DNA from 4 places in the Rahnella selenatireducens genome. Region 3 is predicted to be linked to each of the others. Evidence: predicted binding sites of a transcription regulator. Region 3 holds the regulator's gene; each other region holds the start of a gene.

The links. Region 3 encodes PurR, which represses purine synthesis genes. Its sites were predicted from a motif close to CANGCAAACGTTTGCNTG; they were not measured.
Region 1: a site for PurR is predicted at 5,850-5,867, ahead of serA (phosphoglycerate dehydrogenase). Genes of this name have one in related genera too.
Region 2: a site for PurR is predicted at 5,724-5,741, ahead of glyA (serine hydroxymethyltransferase). Genes of this name have one in related genera too.
Region 4: a site for PurR is predicted at 2,495-2,512, ahead of ACLBVC_RS17505 (NCS2 family permease). Genes of this name have one in related genera too.

The regions. Positions count from the first base shown of each region.
Region 1 covers NZ_JBKEZJ010000012.1:108,727-116,183, forward strand. The annotation lists gene ACLBVC_RS18740 (MFS transporter) at 1-1,043, shown strand, start outside; gene mscS (small-conductance mechanosensitive channel MscS) at 1,179-2,054, shown strand; gene argO (arginine exporter ArgO) at 2,240-2,857, shown strand; gene ACLBVC_RS18755 (oxidative stress defense protein) at 2,980-3,699, shown strand; gene ACLBVC_RS18760 (LysR family transcriptional regulator ArgP) at 3,831-4,733, opposite strand; gene rpiA (ribose-5-phosphate isomerase RpiA) at 4,949-5,611, shown strand; gene serA (phosphoglycerate dehydrogenase) at 5,952-7,190, shown strand.
Region 2 covers NZ_JBKEZJ010000013.1:108,350-115,806, reverse strand. The annotation lists gene ACLBVC_RS19605 (nickel/cobalt transporter) at 1-921, opposite strand, end outside; gene ACLBVC_RS19600 (DUF1007 family protein) at 912-1,511, opposite strand; gene csiE (stationary phase inducible protein CsiE) at 1,765-3,045, shown strand; gene ACLBVC_RS19590 (3-phenylpropionate MFS transporter) at 3,042-4,202, opposite strand; gene glyA (serine hydroxymethyltransferase) at 4,366-5,619, opposite strand; gene hmpA (NO-inducible flavohemoprotein) at 5,996-7,186, shown strand; gene glnB (nitrogen regulatory protein P-II) at 7,263-7,457, opposite strand, start outside.
Region 3 covers NZ_JBKEZJ010000001.1:758-8,214, reverse strand. The annotation lists gene ACLBVC_RS00045 (riboflavin synthase subunit alpha) at 72-725, shown strand; gene cfa (cyclopropane fatty acyl phospholipid synthase) at 819-1,970, opposite strand; gene punC (purine nucleoside transporter PunC) at 2,332-3,543, opposite strand; gene punR (DNA-binding transcriptional activator PunR) at 3,680-4,585, shown strand; gene purR (HTH-type transcriptional repressor PurR) at 4,622-5,647, opposite strand; gene cydH (cytochrome bd-I oxidase subunit CydH) at 5,981-6,070, shown strand; gene ACLBVC_RS00015 (C40 family peptidase) at 6,236-7,138, opposite strand.
Region 4 covers NZ_JBKEZJ010000011.1:23,659-31,115, forward strand. The annotation lists gene ACLBVC_RS17495 (putative bifunctional diguanylate cyclase/phosphodiesterase) at 1-1,264, opposite strand, end outside; gene ACLBVC_RS17500 (glutathione S-transferase family protein) at 1,533-2,201, shown strand; gene ACLBVC_RS17505 (NCS2 family permease) at 2,628-3,995, shown strand; gene ACLBVC_RS17510 (Na+/H+ antiporter) at 4,750-6,399, shown strand; gene ACLBVC_RS17515 (glutamine synthetase family protein) at 6,600-7,457, opposite strand, start outside.

The DNA.
Region 1 (7,457 bases), on a different contig from region 3:
TGCTCTGGGTGATCACCGGCATGCTGGTTCTCTTCGCGCCGTTCTTTATTTACGTGTTCGGCCCGCTGCTGAAAATTAATATCTATCTCGGTTCGGTGGTCGGCGGGATTTATCTCGGCCTGATTTACAACGCCGGTGCGCCTGCGATTGAAGCGTATATCGAAAAAGTCAGCCGCCGCAGCAGCTTTGAATTTGGCCGCGCGCGGATGTTCGGTTGTGTCGGCTGGGCGCTTTGCGCGTCGGTGGTCGGCATCATGTTCACCATCAACAACGAATTTGTTTTCTGGCTCGGTTCAGGGTGTGCGGTCATTCTGGCAATCCTTTTACTGATTGCCAAACCGGAAGTCACGCCTACCGCGCGGGTAGTAAATGAACTGGGCGCGAACACCAAACCGTTCAGCCTGAAGATTGCCCTTGAGCTGCTCAAAGACCGCAAACTCTGGTTTCTGGCGCTATATGTGATCGGCGTGTCCTGCACCTACGACGTCTTCGACCAGCAGTTCGCCAACTTCTTTACCTCGTTCTTTGATTCGTCATCCGAAGGCACGCGTGTGTTCGGTTACGTCACCACCATGGGCGAGCTGCTGAACGCCTGCATCATGTTCTTCGCACCGCTTATCGTGAACCGTATTGGTGGAAAAAATGCGCTGCTGTTAGCCGGGACGATTATGTCGATCCGCATCATTGGCTCGTCGTTTGCCTCATCGCCGCTGGAAGTCGTGGTGCTCAAAACGCTGCACATGTTTGAGGTGCCGTTCCTGATTGTCGGCTGCTTCAAATACATCACTTCAGTGTTTGAGGTGCGCTTCTCCGCGACGATTTATCTGGTGACATTCTGCTTCTTCAAACAGGTGGCGATCATGTTTATGTCCGTCTTCGCCGGGAATATGTATGACCGTATCGGCTTCCACGGCACGTACCTGATCCTGGGATTAGTGGCGCTGACATTCACGGTGATCTCAGCTTTCACGCTGAGCGGAAGAGGGCCGTTGCAGGCATTCAAAACGCCCGAAACGCTTAAGAACAGCCGCGTAAATTCCTAATCTGATAGCCTTTCTCATCGGGCGATTGGCACTTCATCGCATTGTTCGTTAACCTTAAAGAGCACTTGCTGCCCGTTGTATCGGGCAGCTTTGGTTTCTTTCAGCCCGACAGGGTTTTATTTTGGGGTACGCTAAATGGATGATTTAAACGTTGTGGACGGTATTAATAGTGCCGGCAACTGGTTGGTGAGAAACCAGGCTTTACTGCTTCATTATGCTGTGAATATTGTGGCCGCCATCTTTATTCTGATTGTGGGCCTGATTGTTGCCCGTATTGTCTCGGGTGCCGTCAGCCGTGTGCTGAAAATTCGTGGTATTGACCTGACCGTTTCCGATTTCCTCTCCGCCATGGTGCGTTACGCGATTATCGCCTTCACGCTGATTGCGGTTCTGGGGCGAATCGGCGTACAAACCACGTCGGTGATTGCTGTTATCGGTGCAGCAGGTTTGGCCGTCGGTTTAGCATTACAAGGTTCGTTGTCCAACTTTGCCGCAGGCGTCCTGCTGGTGATCTTCCGTCCGTTCCGCGCGGGCGAGTATGTGGATCTGGGGGGCGTGGCGGGTACTGTCACGCAGGTGCAGATTTTCTCCACTACGCTGTTAACCCCGGATGACAAAATGATCGTCGTACCGAACGGTAAAATCATCGCCGGTAACATCATCAATACCTCACGTGAGCCGAATCGTCGTACCGAAATCATCGTGGGCGTTGGCTATGATTCCGATATTGATGTCGTGAAGAAAGTGCTGGGCGATATTATTGCCGCTGACAAGCGCATTCAGCATGAGCGAGGGGTGACCATTCGTCTGAACGAAATGGCCGCATCAACACTGAATTTTGTGGTGCGCGTCTGGAGCACCAACGGCGATGCTCAGGAAGTTTACTGGGATTTGCTGGAAGCGTTTAAACGCGCACTCGACGAGAACAAAATCAATATCGCGTACCCGCAACTGGATGTGCATTTGCACCGTGTGGCCGATGCCAGCCAAGAGGCAGAACAGCGGGCGTGATAGAATAAACCGCATTACAGATTTTTACTGTTCGGGCGCCTGCGGGCGCCTTTTTTGTGTCTTAAAATCGGGCTTCTCACAAATAAGCCAGGCTAATGACCGATTAGAAATATCCATTTCCTCTTATGACACCAAAGCCCTTACACTGCGCGCAATCTCTGTTATTACTCTTTAAGGATACTCACGTGCTGGCTATTTTCCTGCAAGGACTGGCGATGAGCGCCGCAATGATTTTACCCCTCGGGCCGCAGAATGCGTTTGTGATGAATCAGGGCATTCGCCGTCAGTATCATCTGATGATTGCGTCTTTATGCGCGCTGAGCGATATCGTGCTGATTTGCGGCGGGATATTTGGCGGCAGCGCGCTGCTGAGTAAATCGCCGTTGTTGCTGGCTCTGGTGAGCTGGGGCGGCGTGGCATTTCTGCTGTGGTATGGCTGGGGTGCGTTCCGTACGGCGTTCAGCAAAAATCCTGAACTGGCGCAGGCCGAAGTGGCGAAGCAAAGCCGCTGGAAAATTGTCGTCAGCATGCTGGCGGTGACCTGGCTCAATCCGCATGTTTATCTCGATACGTTCGTCGTATTGGGCAGCCTGGGCGGAAGCCTGAGCCACGATGAACGTTCGTGGTTTGCGCTCGGCGCGGTCAGTGCTTCTGTGCTGTGGTTCTTCGGGCTGGCTATTCTCGCTGCATTACTCGCGCCCTGGTTAAACACCGGCAAAGTGCAGCGCGTCATCAACTTTATCGTCGGCACCATCATGTGGGGGATCGCGATTCAACTCGCGCGTCAGACCGGCGTATTTTGAGTTTTTGCCCGAAAACAGGTTTTTGTCACTAATCTTAGTTTCTGTTGTAACGGTTTGTGCTACGGTTTTGCGGATTGAATGAATTAACTATTGCCAGATCTTTGATGATTAATGGAGGCACTGTGAAACTGAAAGCATTGGCTGTAGCAGCGATGTTGGGATTAGGGACTTTACCTTTGGCGTTGCACGCGGCAGAAGTTCCTGCCGGGCCGCACGTGGTGACATCAGGTACGGCAAGCGTTGACGCCACACCGGATATCGCGACGCTGGCGATTGAAGTGAGCGTATCGGCAAAAGATTCCGCGAGCGCCAAGAAACAGGCCGACGATCGTGTGGCGGAGTATTTTGGTTTCCTGCAGAAAAACGGAATTGAAAAGAAAGACATCAATGCCGCGAATCTCAGCACGCAGCCGGAATATAACTACCTGAAAGACGGCAGTTCAGAGCTGAAAGGCTACCGTGCGGTGCGTCAGGTTCAGGTGACATTGCGTCAGCTGGATAAACTGAACGATTTGCTGGATGGCGCGTTAAAATCCGGCCTGAATGAAATCCGTTCTATCGAACTGGGTGTGGCAAATCCTGATCGTTTCCGTGACGAAGCGCGTCAGAAAGCCATTGATAACGCCACACAGCAGGCAAAATCTTTGGCAGAAGGTTTCCACACCAAGCTGGGGCCGGTTTACAGCATTCGTTATCACGTCGCTAACTACCAGCCAATGCCGGTTGCGCGGATGTTTAAAGCTGCCGCCGCACCAACGCAAAATGATGCCGCTGAAACCTATGAACAGCAAAGCATTCACTTTGATGATCAGGTGGATGTGGTGTTCGAACTCCAGCGTTAATATCTTTCATACTTCGAGCGGCAGATGCGTTCAGTCACCTTCCAGCAACTCGAATTATTTCAGATATTCAGAGACAGACGTCCATGTAAAAACCCGCCTCGGCGGGTTTTTTGTTTTGTATAGCGGGGGAATCAGTCCTGACGCAACACCTGATGGCCGTGTGCCAGCAGGGCGTCGGTGACTTTACGCATCATGCGGCTTTCCGGTGCGAAGCGGTGCCAGTAGAGCATACGGCGCTGGAACAGGCCCGGCGTCAGGTCGATAAGCTCGCCGCTTTCCAGTTCTTTCTCGATTTGCAGATGCGGGATCATACAACAGGTCGTGCCCTGACGGGCCAGCTGCACGAAGGCTTCCGACGAGTTAACGATATGACATGGCACGCTGCCCGGTGACAAATCGAAGTTTTGTTGCAGGAACGCCTGATGCATATCGTCGAGATGGTCAAACGCAACCGCCGGCGCTTTCAGCAGCGCGGAACGGGTGACGCCGTTCGGGAAATACCGATCGGCAAATGGTTTGGAAGCGACAAACAGGTAATCCAGTGCGCCAAGTTGATCGACCAGACAGCTCGGAAGCGGCTGCGGCTGAATACTCACCGCGCCGACCACTTCACCGCGGCGCAGACGTTCCTGCGTCCGGGTTTCATCTTCAACCTGTAAATTCAGGCGGATAGGTGAATCGACCAGCACAGATTTCAGCGCCGGTAACAACCAGGTTGCCAGGCTGTCGGCGTTGACCGCCAGCGAAAGCAGCAGCGGCGTATCATTACTGTCGCTGTTACTGTCACTGCCGAGCCACTCTTCTTCAAGCAATTCCACCTGATGCAACAAGGCCAGTAATTTCTGCCCCTGTTCTGTCGGACGAGGCGGCACGGTGCGCACCAGCAGAGGCTGGCCGAACAAATTTTCCAGTTGTTTAATGCGCTGAGAGACCGCCGATTGGGTGATGCAAAGCTTTTGTGCGGCGCGCTCAAAACCGCGCTCACGGATCACCGCGTCCAGTGCCTGTAGCGTTCTATAGTCCGGGCGTTTCATCGGAGTTCTGTCCCTTGGATTTAATTTTATCCGAACACTATGCCACAGATTGTCAGGTTTTGTGGTGAGGAAAATCGGGGCGTTTACAACCCAATTGCACTTAATAAGTGTGATCTGGTCACGCTCTTGTCTGCCCAATCTGCCGGCACATGCTTTATAATCACCGACACTTTTCCGTATTCACGCCACTTACGTTATCAGACAGAGAAGCCATTATGACGCAGGAAGAATTGAAAAAAGCAGTCGGCTGGGCCGCACTGGATTACGTGACCCCGGGCACCATCGTCGGTGTCGGAACCGGATCCACCGCCGCCCATTTCATCGATGCACTGGGTTCGATCAAAGGTCAGATTGAAGGCGCCGTTTCCAGTTCTGACGCTTCAACGGCAAAATTGAAAAGCTTAGGCATTCACGTTTTCGACAGCAACGAAGTGGACTCTCTGGACGTTTACGTTGACGGCGCGGATGAAATCAACGGTTTCATGCAGATGATCAAAGGCGGCGGCGCTGCGCTGACCCGTGAAAAAATCATTGCCGCGATCGCCAAAAAATTCGTCTGTATTGTGGATGCTTCCAAGCAAGTCGATGTGCTGGGTAAATTCCCGCTGCCGGTAGAAGTCATCCCGATGGCGCGTTCTTACGTTGCGCGTGAACTGGTGAAACTCGGTGGTCTGCCGGAATACCGCCAGAACGTTCTGACTGACAACGGCAATATCATTCTCGACGTCCATAATCTGAGCATTCTGGATGCAGTCGCGATGGAAAATAAGATCAACGGAATTGCGGGCGTGGTGACAGTAGGGCTGTTCGCTAACCGTGGTGCTGACGTTGCGCTGGTCGGGACTTCTGAAGGCGTAAAAACTGTCACACTGAAGTAACCTATCAATAAGCAGAAGATCTGGCTGCTTTTGCTGAAAGCAGCCAGTCATCTCCCTGTCATAACACAATGTTATGAAGATGATAATTTTCTGACTGAATCATCTTTTCTTCAAAAGCCTTAATTTGGTGACTTATGTCACATTTCTCACTAACGCCTCCTGAACGTCTTGCTCTGTAAAATTTAACCAGCAGGAAATGCTGAAAACCAACAGGCGCGATGAGCCTTCTGCTGTCAGGCAGGCAATCGTTTGTATTGATGATGGCGTATTTTTTGTTATGTTGACTGTGAGCAGTCACCTAGCAGTTCGAATTCAGCCAGAAAAAATATAGGGTCGGGAAATGGCAAAAGTATCACTTGAGAAAGACAAGATTAAATTTTTGTTAGTGGAAGGCGTCCACCAAAGTGCGGTTGATACACTCCGTGCCGCGGGTTACACCAATATTGAATTTCACAAAGGTGCTTTAGATACGGAATCGCTGAAAGAATCGATCCGTGATGCGCACTTTGTTGGACTCCGATCGCGTACTCAGCTGACCGAAGAAGTGTTCCAGGCAGCAGAAAAACTGGTGGCTGTAGGGTGTTTCTGTATCGGTACCAATCAGGTTGACCTGAAAGCGGCAACCCGTCGCGGTATTCCGGTCTTTAATGCACCGTTCTCCAATACCCGTTCTGTCGCCGAAATGGTGCTGGGCGAAATGTTGCTGATGATGCGCGGCATTCCTGAGGCCAACGCCAAAGCGCACCGCGGGATCTGGAACAAACTGGCCGTCGGCTCTTTTGAAGCGCGCGGTAAACGTCTGGGTATTGTCGGCTACGGCCACATCGGTACACAGCTGGGTATTCTGGCGGAAAGCCTGGGGATGCGCGTCTTCTATTACGACATCGAAAGCAAATTGCCGTTGGGTAATGCGCAGCCGATTGCGACTCTGGAAGAATTGCTCAGCACCAGCGACGTCGTGACCCTGCACGTTCCTGAAACACCAGGCACCAAAAACATGATTTCCGAAGTGCAGCTGGCACAAATCAAGCCGGGCGCATTGCTGATCAACGCCTCACGCGGCACGGTGATCGACATTCCTGCCCTGTGCAATGCGCTGCGCAGTAAACATCTGTCCGGTGCGGCTATCGACGTCTTCCCGGAAGAACCGGCGACCAACAGCGATCCGTTCAACTCTCCGCTGTGTGAATTCGACAACGTTCTGCTGACGCCACACATCGGCGGTTCTACCATGGAAGCGCAGGAAGGCATTGGCCTGGAAGTGGCAGGTAAACTGGCGAAATACTCTGACAACGGTTCAACCTTGTCTGCGGTTAACTTCCCGGAAGCCTCTCTGCCAGCGCATACCGAGAAAGCCAGCCGTTTGCTGCATATCCACGAAAACCGTCCGGGCGTGCTGACCAGCATCAACCAGATTTTCGCGGAGCAGGGCATCAACATTGCGGCGCAGTATCTTCAAACCAGCCCGGAAGTCGGTTATGTGGTTATCGATGCTGAAACGGATGTCACAACGCTGAACACCGCGCTGCAACTGATGAAAGCAATTCCGGGCACGATCCGTGCTCGCTTGCTTTACTGACAGACCTGCGCAGCAACAGAACATAAACCGCCGAAAGGCGGTTTTTTTGTGCCATTTCCCGCAGACGGGAAGATCTTACCGGATGAGTCGTTTGCCAGATTGCTCAAGGCGTTGAGCCGATGACGGGCGCCATCTCAGGGCACTTCACGAAAATGTCAGAAGTAAAAGAACAGGCTGACCAGACCACAAACGATCAGTGAAGACAGGGTGATTTCGAACTGGAAGCGGCGCAGCATCATCCGGAGTACCTCAGGATAAAAACTGGAG
Region 2 (7,457 bases), on a different contig from region 3:
TGCCAGCAAAGACCAGGCGATGCGCTGCCACGCGGCAGGCGTCCGGCTTGCGCTCAGTTTAACTGCCAGCGAACGGCTGTAAAATACCAGTACGCCGATGAGCGACACGGTCAGCGACGTGCCGATGGCCATCGTGATGGCAGAAATCACGCCCCAGCTGTAAACGCCGATCACTTTGGAGAACAGCAGAACCATGATCGCGCCGGAGCACGGGCGCAGGCCCATCGCCAGCACAATCGCGATTTGCGTACGTAAATCACCACCCGCCTGAAGCTGCTGATCGCTCGGGACATGCTGATGCCCGCAGCCACAGTGTTCGTCATGAACGTGCGGCTGAGCGCCCAGCGGAGAAAGGCTTTGGATGCGCATGGCCGGTGCTGGCTGCAAACTTTTGATCGTCTGCCAGACCCGTTTGAGCGCCCGCCAGCACAGTAATAATCCAAGCATAATCACCAGAATGAAACTGCCCCGCTCCATCCAGAAACTGCTCTGATGCAGCTGGCGTGAAGAAAGCTGTAAAACGCCAAGCACAACGCTGACCAGCAAAATCGCCACCAGCCCCTGCACAATGGCGGAGGCAAACGTCAGTTTCAGGCTGTTTTTCAGGCGTGACGGATGCGTCGCCAGATAGGTCGTGATAACGATTTTCCCGTGCCCCGGCCCGATGGCGTGAACCACACCATAAATCAGACTGAAACCCGCCAGCGTCATGCCTGCCTGTAACGGATTTCCTTTCACCTGCCGCAAAAGCCCGGCCAGTTCCTGATGCAAATCCCGCTGCCAGATAATGCTGCTGAGCAGAATTCGCGGCCAGAAGTGGAACAGCGCAAACGCCCCGCCCGCCAGCAGGATCAGAAATACCGCCAGCGGCCATAAATCCCGCCAGGAAAAGGTTTTCGATGGCGTTGAAATTAATGACATTCGAGTGTGACCTTCTGGGCAAATTGCTGACCTAGATCCATGTCTTCCGGCGGCGCATCGGCCTTATCAAGCGACAACGCATAGCTTTGTAGCGAGGCGTCTGGTTTCGGGGTAAACAACGCCAGCGTGCAGCGTTTTTCCAGATCCGGCGGAAGGTGCAGCGCGGTTTTGTCTTTGTACGTCATATCCACAAAATAGGAGGGATCGAAGGTCGAGAACTGCATCGGTTTTCCCACCAGCGGTTGCGGGTGCGCCAGCGGGAGTACAAACTCCAGCACAGCCTGATCGCCTTTGCGGGAAAGTGCATATTCGCTGGGTAAATCGAGATATTTCACCGGTTTGCCTTCACGGTAGAAATCGGTGAAATAGTGCTGGCTGAGCACCCGTGCCATGACTTCTGCCGCCAGTTTCTTCCAGACATCCGATCCCGCTTTGGCATTCTGCGCGTCATACAGCAAGTCGGCGGAGGTGATTTCATCCATCGTCCAGACCATTTTCAGCCCGTTCAGCGACGTTGCGTCCGCCACCAGCGTGGTTTGCATATCAATAAAACTGTGCGGATGTGCCAGCACACTGGCTGGCAGGCACATGAGCGCTAAACCCAGCCATTTCGCACAGCGGGAAGCAGGCCGGTTCCTGGCTTTGTTCAAGGTCATCTCCCTGTAAAGCGCCATCAAATTGTTACTAAGTAACAGTATTTTGCTGTGCATTTAAGCGGTCGTCAAAAATATCTGTGATCTGAGTTGTAAGCCGGAGTAAAACCCAATGCCGGTGCCTTATCGCGCGCAGTCGCTTTGCTATGCTTGACTAATAATTTCACGCGACATCATTACAGAAGGTGATATGACCCCAGAAAAACAGCCCTCTCCAGCGCTTTCCGCTACGCAACGCAGATGCCACGTGTTGCTGATGCTGTACGCGCCGCTGACGGCGGTTCAACTGGAGATCATCAGCGAAATAAACGGCGTTGGGTTAAGTACGACATGGGAAGATCTCGCCGAAGTCACCTGCGAAATCCAACGGATCCACCATCTGGATGTGTTGCAGTACAGCGAAAAAGAGTGCCGGATCCAGGGCGAGCAGCTCGCCCAGCGTCTTTGCCTGTTTCAGGGACTACGCCGCACATTGCGCATTTCTCCTGATTTCGTCTCCCGCCATTTTATCCCGTGGCTGCACATCGCCTTTGACGGCCAGACCTGCCCGAAGGTGGCGCTGAGAAATGACATTCTCGGCGTCGTGATCGAAGACTGTTCGTCGCTGCTGCCGAAAGCGCTCAGCCAGCACGATCGCCAGCTGATGCAGATTTGCCTCCAGTATTGTTTATGGCAAAACGACCAGCCCACCGGCTTAAATTTCACGGAACAACAGCGCCGCTGGCTGCGGGAAAAACCGGAGTTCGCGGCGGCACGTGAAATTTTTGTTCAACTGCAAAGCCTTAGTAACGGTTTGCTGGATGACTGCGAGTGCGAATTTTTTACCCTGATGCTGCGCATGTTAAAAAACCACAGTTACCAGAGTTCCGGTTCGACGGAAGATCAGCGTCTCCTGCTGGAAATTGAGAATATGGTGGCGCGCTTTCAGGAAATCGCCGGCATGAAATTCAGCAGCTACGAAGGGCTGGTCGGCCAGCTTTTCGCCCATCTCGGCCCGGCCATAGAGCGCTGCCATTTCGGTATTGGTATCGATAACCTGATGCAGGAAGAAGTGAACCGGATGTATCCGCGTCTGGTGCGCACCACGCGCGAAGCGCTGAAAGGGTTTGAACATGAATATCTGATCAGTCTTTCAGAAGATGAAATCGGGCTGGCGGCGATTACGTTTGGCGCCTGGCTGATGCAGGGAAATGCCTTGCAGGAAAAACAGATTTTGCTGCTGACGCATGACAATCCGCAACTGGAAGAAGCAGTCGAGCAGCAACTGCGTGAAGCCACGCTGCTGCCGCTCAATATCAAATATCAGACGCTGGCGGATTTTTATCAGTTCGGCGCGCCGGGCGGCGTGGCGATGATTGTCACGCCTTACGCCATCCGCAGCACCGACGCCGATCCTTTAGTCATCCACACTCAACTGCCGCTGGCGAAAGAGCAGCGAAAACGTATCCGCTCGCTGCTCGAAGCTCCCTAGCTGGCTGTCTCAGCCGGTGCTGTAGGTGTGACGTTCGGACGCAGGAAAATCGCCGGAACCGCCAGCACCGCCATCACCCAGAATAATCCGGCGTGAAGATGTTCGAACAGGAAGCCGGAAACCATCGTCATAATGGCCACGCCGCCTCCCATCGCCAGCGCGGAATAAACCGACTGCAACCGGATCACCTGATCGCGCGGGCGTGAAGCGATGAAGCGCATACCTGCCAGATGACAAACGGTGAACGTGCCGCAGTGCAGGATCTGAATCACGATCAGCCACGGCAGCGCGGTAAATTCGCCCATCATGCCCCATCGGACAACGCCACACACCGCCGACAACAACAGCAAATCCCGCGCCGACCAGCGCCGGAAAAGCTGATGGCTGAAGGTAAAGACCAGAACTTCCGCCACCACGCCCAGCGACCATAAATAGCCGATGGTCGTTGAGGAATAGCCGACGTCCTGCCAGTAAATCGCACTGAATCCGTAATAAGCCGCGTGCGCCCCCTGCAATAACGTGACGCACAACAGGAACCGCCAGACCGGCTTTTCGCCCAGCAACGCTTTCCACGAAATGGTCGGCGCACCGTTTTCGCGCGGTACACCCACCGGCTTCACGCTCGGGCGCAATAGCATGCCGAGCAGCATCGCCGCGATACCCGCCGTCAGCGTATACAAAATCGCGTTATGGCCGTAAACCTCAACCAGTTTGCCGGTGACCGCAGAACCGATGACGAAGGCAATCGATCCCCAGACGCGCACTTTGCCGTAATCCATATTGATCTGGCGTTGCAGCGTACCCGCTAATGCATCGGTCAGCGGCACTAACGGCCCGAAGAACAAGCTAAAACCGGCAATGTTGATCATCAGCCACGCCCAGCCGTTCCCAAACCAGAACCCGACGGCAAACGCCAGCGTGAGCAACGCAAGAATACGCAGCCCGGTGATGAGATGAGACGGGTCTTTAATCGACGGAGAAATAATTAACGTGCCGAGAAAACGGGCGACTAAACCGGCACCGAGCAACAGGCCGATGCTTTCGGAGGAGATTCCCTCACCTTTTAGCCATAAGCCCCAGAAGGGAAGAAAAATGCCGTAACTGAAAAAATAAGTGAAATAACTGAGTGCAAGCCAGCGCGTGGAACGCAATTCCATAAATCCTCCGGTGTGAGGCCAATACTTTGACAAAGCTCACAATCGCTAGCAATCCGCAGACGAACTCTGACTCCCATAATGTCTGCCAGCTCACAAATTCTGATACATGCCCATAAAAAAACCCGCCGGAGCGGGTTTTAGCAGCTTAACGGCTCCGCAAATATTATGCGTAAACCGGGAAGCGTGCACAGATATCGAGAACTTTCTGTTTAACGCGTTCGATAGTTGCTTCGTCGTTCACGTTGTCCAGCACGTCACAGATCCAGCCAGCCAGTTCACGGACTTCAGCCTCTTTGAAGCCGCGACGGGTAACAGCAGGCGTACCGATACGTACACCAGAGGTGACGAACGGGCTCTTCGGATCGTTTGGCACGCTGTTTTTATTCACGGTGATGTTCGCGCGGCCCAGAGCAGCATCGGCTTCTTTACCGGTCAGGTTTTTATCGACCAGATCCATCAGGAACAGGTGGTTGTGCGTACCACCGGAAACCACTTTGTAGCCACGATCCAGAACCACAGCAACCATCGCCTGCGCGTTTTTAGCAACCTGTTGCTGGTACGCTTTGAACTCAGGTTCCATCGCTTCTTTCAGTGCTACCGCTTTACCGGCAATCACGTGCATCAGCGGGCCACCCTGGCCGCCAGGGAAGACAGCGGAGTTCAGTTTTTTGTAGAACTCTTCGCTGCCGCCTTTCGCCAGAATCAGACCGCCGCGTGGGCCAGCCAGCGTTTTGTGCGTGGTAGTGGTAACGATGTGTGCATGTGGAACCGGGTTCGGGTAAACACCCGCAGCAATCAGACCGGCAACGTGTGCCATGTCGACGAAGAAGTACGCGCCAACGCTGTCTGCGATTTCGCGCATTTTTGCCCAGTCAACGATACCGGAGAAGGCTGAGAAGCCGCCGATGATCATTTTTGGTTTGTGTGTTTCGGCCTGACGTTTAACGTCGTCATAGTCGATGTCGCCGCTTTCGTCGATGCCGTAAGGCACCACGTTATACAGTTTACCGGACAGGTTGACCGGCGAGCCGTGCGTCAGGTGACCACCGTGGCCGAGGTTCATCCCCAGAATGGTGTCGCCCGGTTGCAGCAGTGCGGTGTAAACCGCGAAGTTAGCCTGTGAGCCGGAATGTGGCTGAACGTTAGCGAAATCAGCACCGAACAATTCTTTTGCACGGTCGATAGCCAGTTGTTCAACGATGTCGACGTACTCACAACCACCGTAATAACGTTTGCCCGGATAGCCTTCGGCATATTTGTTGGTCAGCTGCGAACCCTGAGCCTGCATAACGCGCGGGCTGGTGTAGTTTTCTGACGCAATCAGCTCGATATGTTCTTCCTGACGAACAACTTCTTTTTCCATTGCTGCCCACAGCTCAGCATCATAATCGGCAATGTTCATTTCACGCTTTAACATCCGCATCTCCTGACTCAACAAACTAAAAATAAACGCCCCTTCCGGGTTCTGCGCAACAGTGTAAATGTTTAGGCCGCCTTCGGATAGGGTCAGTTTCAGGTTTTTAAGCAAACGATTGGCTCCAGATGCAGCAAGGCTTTGATCTGCGAACCTCTGCCCATAATCAAGGGAATTTTATTCACCTGAACATGGTCAAATTTCAGCTTTGTGAGATACCGCTCACCGGAAAATAGCCCTACCCCTTTTGGGGGTGTTTACAGAAATTGTGGGTTTATATAAGATGCATGTAAAATACATGTTATAATTTTTCATTCTAAATAACCTTAAAGTCATTGGAGCTGCGGCAGTTTCAAGGACGAAGGGGAAGGAGTTCACTATGCTAGATGCACAAACTATCGCAACCGTTAAATCCACCATTCCTTTGCTCGCGGCAACCGGCCCGAAACTGACGGCTCATTTCTACGATCGCATGTTCGCGCACAATCCCGAGCTTAAAGACATCTTCAATATGAGCAACCAGCGCAATGGCGATCAGCGTCAGGCACTGTTTGATGCCATCTGCGCTTATGCGGCGAATCTCGAAAATCTGGCGGCGCTTTTACCCGCCGTGGAACGTATCGCGCAGAAACACACCAGTTTTATCATTCAGCCGGAACAGTACAACATTGTCGGTGAACACCTGCTGGCAACGCTGGATGAAATGTTCAGTCCCGGTCAGGAAGTGCTGGAGGCGTGGGGCAAAGCCTACGGCGTGCTGGCGGGCGTTTTTATCAATCGTGAAGCAGAAATCTATAAAGAAAGCGCCGAAAAAACCGGTGGATGGAGCGGCACCCGTGAATTCCGCATTGTGGAAAAACAGCCGCAAAGCGAACTGATTACCTCTTTCCTGCTGGAACCCGCTGATGGCAAGCCGGTGGCAGATTTCCAGCCGGGGCAATATCTGGCGGTTTATATCCGCGATGCTTCCCTGGAAAATCAGGAAATTCGTCAGTATTCCCTGACACAAGCACCGAACGGTAAAACGTACCGCATCGCAGTAAAACGTGAAGGTCAGGGCGCGGTTTCTAATTTCCTGCATAACTTTGCGCTGCCGGGCGATATTATTCACCTTGCCGCGCCGCACGGTGATTTCTTCATGGATGTCAGCGAAACCACGCCGGTCGCGCTGATTTCCGCTGGTGTCGGTCAGACGCCGATGTTAGGCATGCTCAGCACGCTGGCGCAGCGCGGCCATAAAGCGCCGGTTCAGTGGCTGCACGCCGCCGAAAATGGCGCGGTTCATGCGTTTGCCGGTGAAGTGAAAAGCGCGCAGACACAACTTCCGCAGCTGGAAAGCCATGTCTGGTATAATCAGCCGCTGACAAGCGATTTACCCGGTGAAGATTTCCAGTATCAGGGGCTGATGGATCTGAGCAAAGTCAGCGAAAAACTGACCGATCCGGCAATGCACTTCTACCTGTGCGGTCCGGTGGGCTTCATGCAGTTTGCTGCAAAACAACTGCTGGCACTGGGCATTGCGGAAGCCAACATTCACTACGAATGTTTCGGCCCGCATAAAGTCATCTGACTTTGAGAATACTCGCGCTGAAAAGTAAAAAGGCTGACGCAATGTCAGCCTTTTCTGTTTCAGACTCTGAATAAAATCAGATAGCCTCTTCGTCCTGCTCGCCGGTGCGGATACGGACTACGCGCGCCACGTCGAACACGAAGATTTTGCCGTCGCCGATTTTGCCGGTCTGCGCGGTGGTCATGATAGTTTCAACACAGGTATCCACGATGTCATCTGCCACAACAATCTCGATTTTTACTTTTGGCAGGAAATCGACCATGTATTCCGC
Region 3 (7,457 bases):
TCAATTAATTCTGCGGCAAACTGAAAGAAACGTCGGCTTAATAAAGCAGATTTAAAATTGAGGAATAGGCTATGTTTACCGGAATTGTTCAGGGAACCGGAACGGTAGTGTCCATTGACGAAAAACCGAATTTCCGTACCCATGTAGTTAGCTTGCCCGAAGATATGCTTGATAACCTCCAGCTAGGTGCTTCTGTCGCGCACAACGGTTGTTGTCTGACAGTCACAGAAGTGAAGGGAGATTTGGTCAGTTTCGATCTGATGAAAGAGACCCTGCGTCTGACTAATCTTGGTGATCTCAAGATTGGCGATCAGGTTAATCTGGAACGTGCTGCGCGTTTTAATGACGAAATCGGCGGGCATTTAATGTCCGGGCATATTATTTGTACGGCTGAAGTGGCGAAGATTCTGACGTCAGAAAATAACCGTCAAATCTGGTTCCGCATGCCGCATGAAGATTTGATGAAATATGTATTACATAAAGGATATATAGGGATTGATGGCATCAGCCTGACGATTGGCGAAGTCACCCGCACCCGTTTTTGTGTGCATTTAATTCCCGAAACACTGCAAAGAACCACGCTGGGAACGAAGCGTCTCGGGGATAAAATTAATATTGAAATTGATCCGCAAACGCAGGCCATCGTCGATACCGTTGAACGCGTGCTGGCCAGTCGCGAAGCTGCAATTGCCACTGCGCAGGCAATGATCGAAAGGGCTGAATAATTATTTTCAGCACGTGTGTGAAGAAGCACCAAAAGAAAACCGGACATTCATGTCCGGTTTTTTGCTTTTATGGCACAGCATTACTTGTCCGAGTTAACGCGGGACGCGCATACCGCCATCCACACCTTCCGGACTGAACACAACTTGCCAGAGCTGAATGTCACGAGCCCTGAACGCTCCCGCGCAGGCATTCAGATAGTAGGTAAACATCCGGTGGAAACGATCGCCGTAACGTTCTGCCAGTTCTGGCCAGTGTTTCTGGAAACGTTCATTCCAGGCCATCAGGGTACGGTCATAATCTGCGCCGATATTGTGCCAGTCTTCCATCACGAACAATGACTCGCTGTTTTGAGCAATTTGCTGGACAGACGGCAGGCAACCGTTCGGGAAGATGTATTTATCGATCCAAGGATCGACACTCAGATTTGTTTTGTTAGAACCGATGGTGTGCAGCAGGAAAATGCCGTCAGGTTTGATATTGCGTCTGGCGACATTAAAGTAGGTGTCATAATTTTTTGGACCCACATGTTCGAACATGCCGACAGAAACAACGCGATCGAACTGATCGTTAAGATCGCGGTAATCCTGAAGCAAGATGGTGACGTCCAGGCCTTCGCAGCGTTTCTGAGCCAGTTTTTGTTGCTCGGCAGAAATTGTCACGCCGACAACGCTGACGCCATAATTGCGGGCTGCAAACTCAGACAATCCGCCCCAGCCACAACCGATATCGAGTAAACGCTGGCCCGGTTTCAGTTGCAGTTTATCGCAGATCATTTTGAGTTTAGCTTCCTGCGCTTCTTCAAGCGTCGTGGCGTCTTTCCAGTAGCCACAGGAATATTGCATATATGGGTCGAGCATCAGAGTGAATAAATCATTACCCAAATCGTAATGTTCTTTCCCAACGATCCACGCACGTTTGCGGGATTGCAGATTGGTTAGGCGTGCAGCTGCGATGCGCAGTGTATCTTTGAAATGGTGGGGGAGTTTATTTTCCAAACCTGCACGGAGAACACGCTGGAAAAATATATCAAGGCGCTCACATTCCCACCAACCATCCATATAGCTTTCACCCAGACCCAAAGAACCTTCCTGTAAAACACGCTTGAAGAAGTCAGTGTTTTTTACTTTAAGGTCGAAAGGGCGATTACCGTTAACCTGGATGTCTGCCGTAGCCAGCAATTCACTGACTATCCGATACCACTGATTGTCCTGAATGCTTTGGTCTTCTATACACGATGAACTCATAGCTTCTCCATCACTTTCTCTTCTGACTTATTAACCTGCCGGGAAAAGCAAAGGCAATTTGTGCAGGTCTTTATGAGAACAGACGACTCGCGCCACGTCCGATATTCGACACCTACAGAGGAAATTTAGAAGAACACCCGCACACAAATGGCGTGCAGGAAAATCATCCTTGAAAAATAAACCAGAATAAATAGTGTGACGCGACCCTCGCGCCGGCGCTAAGTATGTAATAAAAGTATTGTAAAAATGCTATTTTATTGGGTTTTGTTGAGTATAGGCTCGCTGGCAGGCATTCTCAATAGTTAATCGCGACGAATGAAAATGTCCATTAAGTGATTGTTACTTAAGGTCATTATTGCGATCAGTTCGCATGCCTTGCTTGCTGTTTCTGCTCCGGTTCCTGTTCACCGGATTGCCCTTCTTCCTGACGCAGTGACAGCCAGCGGCCTAAAACTACCAACAGTAGTGTAGACAGCATCGTGGTGACTGTCGCCATGAGTGGTTGCACAATAAATGCGGAAACCAGCAGACTCGCGAGGAAACACAAACCCAACTGCAGGGTATTTTGCAACGCCGCGGCCTTACCTGTATTAGCAGTAAATGGCATTAATGCATTTGCGACAACAATGGGATAAATCGCGCCATTCACCAAAGCCATCATACAGAACGGAATTAACAGGCTCATCAGCCCGGCATCAGTAAATATAGCTACGCCGAACAGACCCGCAACACTGACGCCATAACCCGCCAACAGCCACGGCAGGATCTTATTCCCATCCGTTTTACTGATCAGTACGCGACATCCAAAACCGCCCAGCAGGAAAGCAATGGTCTGAGGAACATAGCTCAGGCCAATCACGCCCGGCGAATATCCCATGTCGCTGAGAATAAATGGAGAACCGGTCAGCCACGCGAAAAAGCCAGCAGAGCAGGCGGCATAAATCATCACATTACCGCTGTAAACCCGCGAAGCAAGAAGCTTCGCGAAACCGGCTTTATCTTCAGGGGCATGAACCTCCGGTGTCTTTTCGCGCAGAGTGAACGTGGTGATCAGCAGGATAACGGCTACGCCGGTCAGCAGAACGAAAATCGCCTCCCAGTCAAAATGATTAAGAACCCATGCGCCCAGCAGAGGGGCAAGCGCGGGGGAAAGCGCCACCAGCGGCATGATGCTGGCAAAGGTTTTTTTAGCAACATCGGCAGAAAAGCGATCTACCACCAGCGCCTGCCAGGTGACGGCGGCAGCACAGACGCCGACAGCTTGCAGGAAACGTAGCGCCAACAGGGCACGGACATTCTCAACCCACAGTACGCCCAGACAACCGACGACAAAGAGCGCTAAGCCGATCAGCAATACCGGTTTGCGACCGATCTTGTCGGACAGCGGCCCCCAAACCAACTGGCCGATGGCAAAGCCGCCCAGGAAAATGCTCAGGCTGGCGCTGATCATGCCCGGGCTGGTCATCAGGCTGGTTTGCATCGCGCTGAAGGCCGGAAGGTACATATCGGTCGCTAAAAAGCCAAGCATGCTCAGCCCGGCAAGATAGAGCATAAATCCAAGTGAGGGTTTCATTATTGTCTCTTTAATTTATTTAGTGCAGATGAATTGACGCAGAAATCATATCGGATGCGGAGTTTAACGCTTGGATAACAGGCTTGTGAAACGCTAATATTTGCATTCTGCTATCAAAAATATTGAAGGCTAAACAATGTGGTCCGAATATGCACTTGAAGTCGTGGACGCCGTCGCCCGAACAGGCAGTTTCAGCGCAGCCGCGCAGGATTTGCACCGCGTGCCGTCGGCCATCAGTTATACCGTGCGCCAGCTTGAACAATGGCTGGCCGTTCCTTTATTTGAGCGCAGACACCGTGACGTTGTTCTGACGCCCGCAGGGAAAGTTTTTGTCGATGAAGCACGGATTCTGACAAAAAAAATGATAGCTACCCGTCGCCAGTGTCAGCAGGTCGCAAACGGCTGGCGCGGAGAATTACGGGTGGCCGTCGACCGTATCGTTAAACCTGCGCGGACACGGCGGCTGGTGCTGGATTTCTACCGCCATTTCCCCGATACCGAGCTCATCATTCATTCGGAAGTCTTTAACGGTGTCTGGGACGCGCTGGTCGACGGGCGGGCAGATGTCGCCATCGGTGCGACGCGGGCGATCCCCGTCGGAGGGCGGTTCAGTTTCCGCGATATGGGTTTTATGGACTGGCATTGTGTGGTTAGCGTGCAACATCCGCTGGCGCAGACGTCGGGAATACTGAATGACGATCAGTTGCGGCCTTATCCTGCGCTTTGCCTGGAAGATACATCGCGGACATTGCCGAAACGCGATACCTGGACGCTGGATAACCAGCGGCGGCTGGTGGTTCCCGACTGGACGTGTGCGGTGGAATGTCTGAACGAAGGTTTATGTGTGGGGATGATGCCGGTTCACCGCGTGACGCCGTGGATTGAACAGCGGAAATTGCAGGTACTGTCGCTGGAAAATATCTTCCCCGACAGCCCGTGCTGCCTGACGTGGGATCAGAGCAATCCGTCGCCTTCGCTGGCGTGGCTGCTGGAATACATGGGCGATACGGAAACGATGAACCGGGAATGGTTGCGCGGCTGAAAAGAAAACGCCTGCATCGCAGGCGTCGAGTGAGAATTAACGGCGGTAATCCCGATACGGGCCGTCGGCCACAGAACGGCGCTCAACCAGTTTCGGATGCACTTCAATGGTCTGCGACTCTTCGCGTTTGCTGATAATTCTGTCCAGCAGCATGGTAAAGGCCATTTCGCCCAGACGTTCTTTTGGCTGATGAACTGTCGTCAGCGCCGGTGAGAAATAGCGCGCGTTACGCACGTTATCGTAGCCAATCACGGAAATATCCTGCGGTACGCGCAGGCCCAGTTCATCGGCGGCACAAATTGCGCCCATTGCCATTACGTCGCCGCCACAGAATACGGCCGTCGGACGGTTTTTCTGCATCAGAATTTTATGCATGGCCTGATAGCCCGATTCCGGCTCAAAGTCGCCCTGAACGACCCACTCTTCACGAAGAGGAATATTAGCTTCCGTCAGTGCTTTCACAAAGCCCTGAAAACGGCCGCCGCCGGTGTTTCGCGCCAGCTGTCCCGGGATCACGCCGATATCGCGATGACCGCGTTCAATCAGATAACGTCCGGCCATATAACCGCCTTCGAACGCGTTATCGATAATGCTGTCGGTGAAATTCTTACGCGCTTCGCCCCAGTCCATCACAACCATCGGGATGGAACGGTATTCTTCAAGCATATTTAGCAATTCGTCCGGATATTCCGCGCACATCACCAGTAAACCGTCGACGCGTTTTTGCGCCAGCATTTGCAGGTAGGCCTGTTGCTTCTCCAGATTATTGTGTGAGTTACACAAAATCAGCGTATAGCCTTTTGAGAAACAGCTGTTTTCCACGGCCTCAATCACTTCGGCGAAGTAGGGCGCTTCACTGGACGTTGCCAGCAGACCGATAGTTTTTGTGTTATTGACCTTCAGGCTGCGTGCCACAGCGCTGGGTGAATAGTGTAATTCTTTGATTGCAAGGAGAACCGCGGCTCGGGTTTCTTCGGCGACGAAACGGGTTTTATTGATGACGTGCGACACGGTTGTGGTGGAAACGCCAGCGCGCTTTGCGACATCTTTAATCGTTGCCATGTAAAAAATGACTCCTGTGCTCACGTGTTTCAGCACGTTAGCATTATGTTAATCGTTTGCTTGCGTGGATTTAACTGCGGACTTCGAAAAGGGCAGTGAAATCGTTGGGTGGATTCTTCAGAGTAAGGCGTGAAATGCTCTCGGGTGAAATCGACCGGCACACAGGCGTGGTAACCGACAATTTTCACTTATAATGCAGGAAAGTGGAAGTAAAATTGTCATGAACCTACTGTGATTCAGCACAAGATTTTAAATGCGAATTATGAGAAAATGCGTTGGCACACATTTAGTGTGGCTAAACCAACGCCACAATTTGATCCGTAAGGGGGTTTGATGGACAGCAACCTGAAATTTTCTTTGATCACTACGGTCTGCGCTTTGCTCGTGATTATTGCTTTCAGCTTTACCGCAGTGATGAACTGATTTGTGCGAAAGCCGCAATAAAAAAGGGCGATTACCTATAACAGGAATCGCCCTTTTCAATTTTACGCAGTCACCCATTCCGCCGATACTCTTCCCTGCAGAAACTCTTCGTTAAATGCTATTCAATGGCTGATTAGCGAAACTTCAGACTTAACGAATTGTTTATTATCGGATTGTCTTAGGGGTCATTACCCGTCGTGCGCCTACATAATGATCTTGCCAGTAATCGTCACCCAGTGAGGTGATCTTAATGTCTTCGCCGGTGCGCGGTGACTGGATAAACTTCCCGTTTCCTACGTAAACACCGACATGGTCTGCGGCGCCGCGGTTATTAATCCGGAAGAACACCAGATCGCCGGATTCTAATTCACCCCGTTTGACCGGAGCCGCATCGCGCAAGTGGTACATTTCATTGGCTGTGCGGGGCATTTTAATACGGATCAAATCTTTGTATGCGTAGTAGACCAGTCCGCTGCAATCGAAACCTGTATTCGGTGACGTTCCGCCCCAGCGGTAAGGTTTGCCGACCTGGTGCATCAGCTTGGTCATCGCGGTTTGCTGCGCATGCTGATAACGTTTTTTGTGTGTTGCGCTGAGCGTTATCGGCTTACTGTCTTCTTCACGTAACTTTTTGCCTTTGCGGTGGCGACCATACGCTTCTTTTTTACTGGCCTTTTCACTGCTGTTTTTGGCGAGAGAACGGTTTTTCGTTTCTTTCTCTGCTTTTTTCTCAGCCCGCGTTGTCTTGAGTGTCTTTTCTTTTTTACTCTCGGCCCGCGTCGTTTTTACTGTTTTTTCAGAAGGCGTCTTTCGCTTAACCAGTTCGGTGCTTTTTACTTTCTTCTTCGAAACTTTTTCCTGAGTTTTAGGTTCTGAAACCGGCGCGACTTTGGTTTTCTTGCTGGTTTTCGCAGCTGCTGTTTTTCGCTTTCGGCGTTCTTCCGGTGTGACCTGGTTGACATGACTCTTTCGCTGATCGGCAGCAACACGAGTCTGTGGCGACGCGTGAGCCATATTCAGAAACAGCTGGGTAAAGAGCAGCACAAAAAGCGTGAACAGTAAGCGCATAGCTTCGTTACCATGAGTGGTAGGGTTAAACATCAGGGATGTCAGAGTATTGCCTAAAAGAACGAGACAAAAAAGCACGAATTGCCTCGATTCTAGATCATATTGTGAGAAAAAGTTAATAGCTTTTTTTATGTCGAAATAACCGCCATTTTTAGTCAAAAAAATAACCACTTTTCATCATGTTATTATTTAAGTTAAAGAATGGGATTTTGCAAATCTGACATTATCGCCGAACGGCAAAAATGTTATTCTCGATGAATCTTTAAATATGTGAGCCTGAACGCAAGCGCTAAAGATTGTTTAGGAAAATGCCAGTATT
Region 4 (7,457 bases), on a different contig from region 3:
AACTGTGGCCGTTGCGGCCGGAGTTTTTGGTGTGATACATCGCGGCATCGGCGTTGAGCATCAGTTCGCGCTCATTTTCGCCGTCGCCCGGATATACCGCAATGCCGATGCTGGCGGACACCAGCAGTTCGTAGCGGGAAACGTAGAACGGTCGCGCAATCAGATGTACCAGCCGGTCGGCCAGTTGCGACGCATCGGTCGGTTCGGTTATTTCCACCAGCAGCACAAATTCATCGCCGCCCAGACGCGCGAGCGTATCCGTCGCACGCAGCTGAGATTGCAGGCGCTCCGTCACCGAGATCAGCAGCTGATCACCGATATGGTGGCCAAACGCGTCATTGACTGCCTTAAACCCGTCAAGATCGAGAAACAGCACGGCAAACTGAGATTCAGCGCGCGAGGCCTTCTGGAAGGCTTGCCCGAGGCGGTCTTCCAGCAACAAACGGTTTGGCAGGCGGGTGAGATTGTCGTGCAGCGCCAGCTGCGTCAGTTCGCGGTTTGCCTGGGCCAGCGACGACGCCAGAATGGAAGTGCGTGCCTGCATGCGGCCATCGAGAATTGAAATAATGAGCGTGATCGCCAGAATCGCCAGCGTTACCACAATCACCAGCAGCGCCAGCCAGTTGTTATCCACACCGCTGAACGCCGCCATACTGTGGCTGTCCATCGGGAACACTGCCGCCGCCATACCGATGTAATGCATACCGACAATCGCCGTGCCCATGATTACCGCCGCGCTGATGCGCAACAACCGCACGTTCGGAGATTGCTGGCGCAGATGAAACGCCATCCACAAGGCCGCGCCCGACGCGACAATCGCCACAACAACGGACAATGCCACCCAGCGGTAATCATAAATAATCGGTGGCATCATCAGCATGGCCGCCATGCCGGTGTAATGCATGGCGGAAATTCCGCCGCCCATCAGCAATGCGCCAGCCAGTAAACGCCGCGTCGGTAAGTGTGGCAGGCAGACCAGCCACAGCGCGAATGCTGAAGAAATAATGGCGATCAGCATAGAAAGCAGCGTGATAAAGGGGTCATAACCCATTGGCATTGCGGAATTAAAGGCCAGCATGCCGATAAAATGCATGGACCAAATCCCGATGCCCATCGCAATGGCACCTCCACTTAACCAGAGACGGGAAGCCTTTCCCTCTGTCGTGGCAACCCGGCCAGCCATATCAAGCGCGGTATAAGAGGCAAGCATTGCAACAATGAACGAAAACATTACAAGCACATTGTTGTAATTACTGGAAAACATGTAAGGCTCCACGGAGGCAGGGGGGGCTATTTTGGATTCGGCGATAATGGCATTAAGATTTATTAAAGGCGAATGAAGTTACGATAATTTTTTTCGTGTAATTAAGATTAATCCGTAAGTAATTTTAATCAAATGAAAATAATTTCCCGTCTCCTCTGTCTGTTAATAAACCTGAGAAACATCAAGGTTTTTAAATGAATATGATCCGGCTTTTCAGGCCTTGTCTATAGTTAACAAATAATTAAATGAAACAGGGTGGGAAATATTTATGATCACAGTGCATCATTTGGATAATTCACGTTCACAGCGAATCTTATGGATGCTGGAGGAACTGAGCGTTCCTTACGAAATTCAGCAATATCAGCGGGATAAAAAGTCGATGCTGGCACCCGCTGCGCTGAAAAAAGTCCATCCTCTGGGTAAATCGCCGGTGCTGGAAGACAACGGGCTGATCCTCGCGGAGTCCGGCGCTATCATTGAATACTTGCAGGAAGTTTATGATGAAGACAGTACGCTGAAGCCGTCGGCCTTCGCTGAGCGTCAGCAATACCGTTACTGGATGCATTATGCGGAAGGTTCGCTGATGCCGTTGCTGGTAATGAAACTGATTTTCAGCCGCTTAGGCAAACCGCCGATGCCGTGGCTTATCCGTCCGCTGGCGGGCGCAATCGGGAAGGGCGTGCAGAAAAACTATCTGGATAAACAAATTTATACCCATATGGATTATCTGGAGAAACACCTTGCCATCCATCCTTATTTCGCCGGGTATCAGTTCAGCGCGGCAGATATTCAGATGAGCTTCCCGATAGAAGCTATCAATGCCCGCGCCGGACTCGGACAATACCCACACTTAAATGCATGGTTATCAAATGTGACCGCGCGTCCGGCTTATCAGAAGGTGCTGGAAAACGGCGGACCTTTCACGATATTGCGTTAAGTCCGGAGTTATTTTGTTGCGCCCGGACGAGGAGCGAATGTCATCACGGGCGCAATATTATAAACTCACTAAATAATCCTGTTTTCCCCGTTTTTCTTTTCCCTTTTGTGGTCGCCAAAAACGCAGATGCGCAACCGATACCGCACAGCAAATCGCCAGCCGGCTGAATTTACATCACAACCGCGTTTTTATTGACCGGACAACGGTAAATTGTCTTCGAACGTAGTTGAAATGTGGGGTTTAAAGGCCGGATAATCGTTTGCTTAATTTTTCAGACCCGCCATACGCGATGTGAGTTAAACGTTTGCCTTGTAGATCTGACGCTGATTTCGGCGGTTTCAGGCTACGGGTAAGGAAGCGAACGTGCAGAAACGAATTCATAATGACCACGCCGGCTAATCAGTAAAGACATTCAGAGGATTTTCCATGTCGAGTCAACACCCTCAGACGGGCAGCGCTGTTGCGCCAAAAGGTCCGTTTGATGCATTTTTCAAAATCAGTGCGCGTGGCAGCAACGTCCGTCAGGAAGTGATCGCCGGTTTAACGACGTTTCTGGCGATGGTTTATTCGGTGATTGTGGTGCCGTCCATGCTGGGTAAAGCCGGATTTTCGCCAAGCGCGGTGTTTGTTGCGACCTGTCTGGTTGCCGGTTTTGGCTCGCTGCTGATGGGCTTGTGGGCGAATCTGCCGCTGGCGATTGGCTGTGCGATTTCCCTGACTGCATTCACGGCATTCAGTCTGGTACTCGGCCAGCACATCAGCGTACCGGTGGCGTTAGGCGCGGTATTCCTGATGGGCGTTTTGTTCACGATTATCTCGGTCACCGGCATCCGGTCGTGGATTTTGCGCAACCTGCCGACCGGCGTTGCGCATGGTACCGGTATCGGTATCGGCCTGTTCCTGTTGTTAATTGCTGCCAACGGCGTCGGCCTGGTAGTGAAAAACCCGCTGGATGGTTTACCGGTCGCTTTGGGCGCATTTACCTCTTTCCCGGTTGTGATGACCTTGCTCGGTCTGGCGGTGATTTTCGGCCTTGAGAAACTGCGCGTTCCCGGCGGTATTCTGCTGGTGATTATCGCGATTTCCATTGTTGGCCTGATTTTCGACCCTGCGGTGAAATATCAGGGCCTGTTCGCGATGCCTTCGCTGGCGGGCGCAGACGGTAAATCCGTCATTTTCGATCTCGATATCATGGGCGCGCTGAAAGCCGCCGTGCTGCCAAGCGTTCTGGCGCTGGTCATGACGGCAGTCTTTGATGCCACCGGCACCATCCGCGCCGTCGCCGGGCAGGCAAACCTGCTCGACGAAAACGGTCAGATCATCAGCGGCGGCAAAGCCCTGACGGCGGACTCGGTGAGCAGCATTTTTGCCTCGCTGGTCGGCGCTTCTCCGGCGGCGGTTTACATTGAATCCGCGGCGGGTACGGCGGCAGGCGGCAAAACCGGCCTGACGGCCACCGTCGTTGGCGTGCTGTTCCTGCTGATGTTGTTCCTGTCTCCTCTGTCCTATCTGGTTCCGGTTTACGCGACCGCGCCAGCGCTGATGTACGTCGGTCTGCTGATGCTCAGCAACGTGACCAAACTGGATTTCAACGACTTCGTCGACGCGATGTCCGGCCTGCTGTGCGCGGTATTCATCGTGCTGACCTGTAACATCGTTACCGGCATCATGCTGGGCTTCAGCGCGCTGGTGATTGGCCGTATCTTCTCAGGCGAATGGCGCAAGCTGAACGTCGGAACGGTGGTTATCGCTGCCGCCTTAGTGGTGTTTTATGCCGGAGGATGGGCGATCTGAATGCCAGGCCGGGCATTCGGGGCGGTTTTCAAACTCTGACCGAGGAGATTTCGGTTTTTCATGTGCGGTTATCACATGGCCTTTCGCGCCGAAACTGAGCAGAGAGGAAAGTGCTTTTCCTCTCTGCACTCTCCTCGCTTTTTTTTACTGCGCGCTGTCGCTGGCTCGGCAAACTTTCTGAAAGCGTCAGGTGAATTTTTATCGATATATTACAGTCATTTGGTTCGCTCCTCCCCCTGCGAAGGGGGAGGTTGGGAGGGGGTTTAGCAAACCTCTGAGTCGCTAAAACCAACACACCATCCCGGCCTTCCCCTCGTGAGAGGGGAAGGAGCAAATCAATATCAGCCTGCATGTATCAACCGAAGTGCATAGCCAGTAGCCGCTTTCAAAACGACGTGGAGTGAGCGGTGAGAAACGGCGAGAGTTTTTTCCGAGCTGGTTAGAACCCGAAACGAGAGTACCGCGCAGCGGCGGCGTTTGCGGCAATAGCTGTTTTGCCTGAAACATAGCCAGCGAGCGGTAGCGCGCAGTAAAAGAGCCGGAGATTTTTAAGAGGCGCGGCGATAGGCGCCTCTTAAAGCCAGTTTGGGTGGTAACCCAAGGTCTTGAACTTGAATTTAGTTTTTAAACAGCTCTGCGCAGCCCCCAACCGCACGCATCGATTTAAATCATGTCCTCTTTTGATCTACTATTCCCTCTGTATGTGTCAGACCCCGTCTGATTGAAATCATAAAAACAAGAGTCTAAGGAAAGCATGGAAATCTTCTTTACCATTCTGATTTTGATTCTGGTGGTGTCGCTCTCCGGTGTCGTCACCAGAATGTTGCCGTTTCAGGTTCCTCTTCCATTAATGCAGATCGCCGTCGGTGCGGTGCTGGCTGTGCCGAGTTTTGGTCTGCATGTGGATTTCGATCCGGAACTGTTTCTCGTCCTCTTCATCCCGCCGCTGCTGTTTGCTGATGGCTGGAAAACCCCGACCCGTGAATTCCTCCACCACGGGCGCGAAATTCTCGGGCTGGCGCTGGTGCTGGTGTTACTCACCGTCGTCGGTATCGGTTATCTGATTTATATGATGGTGCCGGATATTCCGCTGGTTGCGGCGTTTGCGCTGGCGGCGGTGCTGTCACCAACCGATGCCGTGGCATTGGGCGGGATTGTGGGCAAGGGCCGCATTCCGAAGTCGATCATGGGCGTGCTGGAAGGTGAAGCGCTGATGAATGATGCGTCCGGCCTGGTGTCACTCAAATTTGCGATCGCCGTGGCGATGGGCACCATGATTTTCACCGTCGGCGGCGCGACCGTTGAGTTTCTCAAAGTCGCCATCGGCGGCCTGATGGCGGGTGTCGCGGTGACGTGGCTGTACAGTAAATCGCTGCGCATCATGAGCCGCTGGAGCGGCGATGATCCGGCGACACAAATCGTTTTCCTGTTGCTGCTGCCGTTCGCGTCTTACCTGATTGCTGAACACATCGGCGTGTCGGGCATTCTGGCCGCGGTCGCCGCGGGGATGACCATCAGCCAGTCGGGCATTATCCGTAACGCGCCGCTGGCGATGCGTCTGCGCGCGAACAGCGTCTGGGCGATGCTGGAATTCGTGTTCAACGGCATGGTGTTCATCATGCTCGGTTTGCAGTTGCCGGGCATTCTTGAAAATTCAATTGATCAGGCCACGCATGATCCGTCAATCGTCACCTGGCACCTGTTTGCGGACGTCGGGATTATCTATTTTGCGCTGCTGATCCTGCGTTTCGTCTGGCTGTGGGTGATGAAAAACTTCAGTAACCGCTTCCTGAAAAAGAAACCGTTGCTGTTCGGCAGCTACAGTACGCGTGAGCTGTGGGTCGCGTCGTTTGCCGGTGTTCGCGGGGCGATTACCCTCGCCGGTGTGCTGTCGATTCCGCTGTTCCTCGCCGATGGTTCGGCCTTCCCGTCGCGTTATCAGCTGGTGTTTCTGGCGACGGGCGTCATTTTGTTCTCCCTGATTGCCGGTGTGATTGCCTTGCCGTTCCTGCTCAAAGGCGTGGTCGTGGCCGACGGAACGACCTATCGTGAAGAAGAGCGCATGGCGAAATCCGTGGCCGCCGAAGTGGCGATCGAAAGCCTGCATAAGATGGAAGAACGTCTGGCGGCGGATACCGAAGAAAACATCGATGAACAGACGCTGAAGGAAATCAGTTCCCGCGTGATAGGGACACTGCGACGGCGGACGGCGAATCGCGATGATATGGAAACCGCGCTGAAACTTGAAAACTTAGAGCGACGTTTTCGACTGACCGCGCTGCGTGCCGAGCGCGGTGAGCTTTATCATCTGCGCGCAACCCAGAAAATCAGCAATGAAACGCTGCAAAAACTGCTGCACGATCTCGATTTGCTGGAAGCGTTGCTGGTCGAAAAAGAAGTCTGACACAACGGTTTTCCGGCGTTAATCTGCCATAAAAGGCTTTCCGCTAACGTTGCGGGAAGCCTTTTTTTTAGAGATTATGCGGGGCGTAGTGCCGTGGTGAGATGTTCTGAACACCGTGCGCTGCGTGCGTTCTGCCTCAGCGCGTAAACACACCAGAAACTCAGTCGCCTACCAGTGGCAATCGTAGCGATTTACCTTGTTCAGCAACTTGCTGTGCCAGCGCTTTCCTGAGGCGTGACAATACTTTCGAACCACGTCAGTTCAGAGAGTTTGGTTTGGATCCACTGTTGGGAAAATGCCTCGCCCAGCGCCGCGGTTAAATACGGGCATTGCCGGAATTCATCAAGGGCGTGCTGCTGGAATAAAGGCAAAACGGGTGAGCGGGCCGTCAGATCGGCAACCGGGTCGTCTTCTATTTTCTCCAGCCCGTAAAGCATGCCTGTCAGTATGGTGGCCATCGCCAGATAAGGGTTGGCATCCGACCCCGCCAGACGGTATTCAATGCGGCGATGCGCTTCGCCTGAACAGGGAATGCGCAATGCCGCAGAGCGCTGATTAACGCCCCAGGAACTGAACAACGGCTCATTAAGGTTTTTCCTCAACCGTCTGAATGAATTGACGTTGGGTGCCAGAATCGCCATAGACGCGGGCATCAGGTTAAGCATGCCGGCGAGACACAGACGCATCATTTCATTGAGGTTTTGGTCGCCGGAGGCAAAAACATTATTGCCCTGTTCGTCGTTCAGGCTGATATGAAAATGCAATCCGCTGCCTGACATCTGCGAATATGGTTTAGCCATGAAAATGGCGTTGAATCCAAACCTGTGGGCGACGGTGCTGGTTAAGCGGCGAAGCGCCAGCACGCTCTCGCAGAGGTCGACGACTTGCCCCGAGTGTTGCAGATTTAATTCAAACTGACCGGCTTCCGCCTCACAAACAATGCCCGATAAAGGCAGGTTTTGCCGCGTCGCCATCGTCTCAAGTTCTTCAATAAACGCGGTATGTTCTGACGGAACGGCTAAATGGAAACATCCGGAGTTTTGAATGTTACGGTTTTG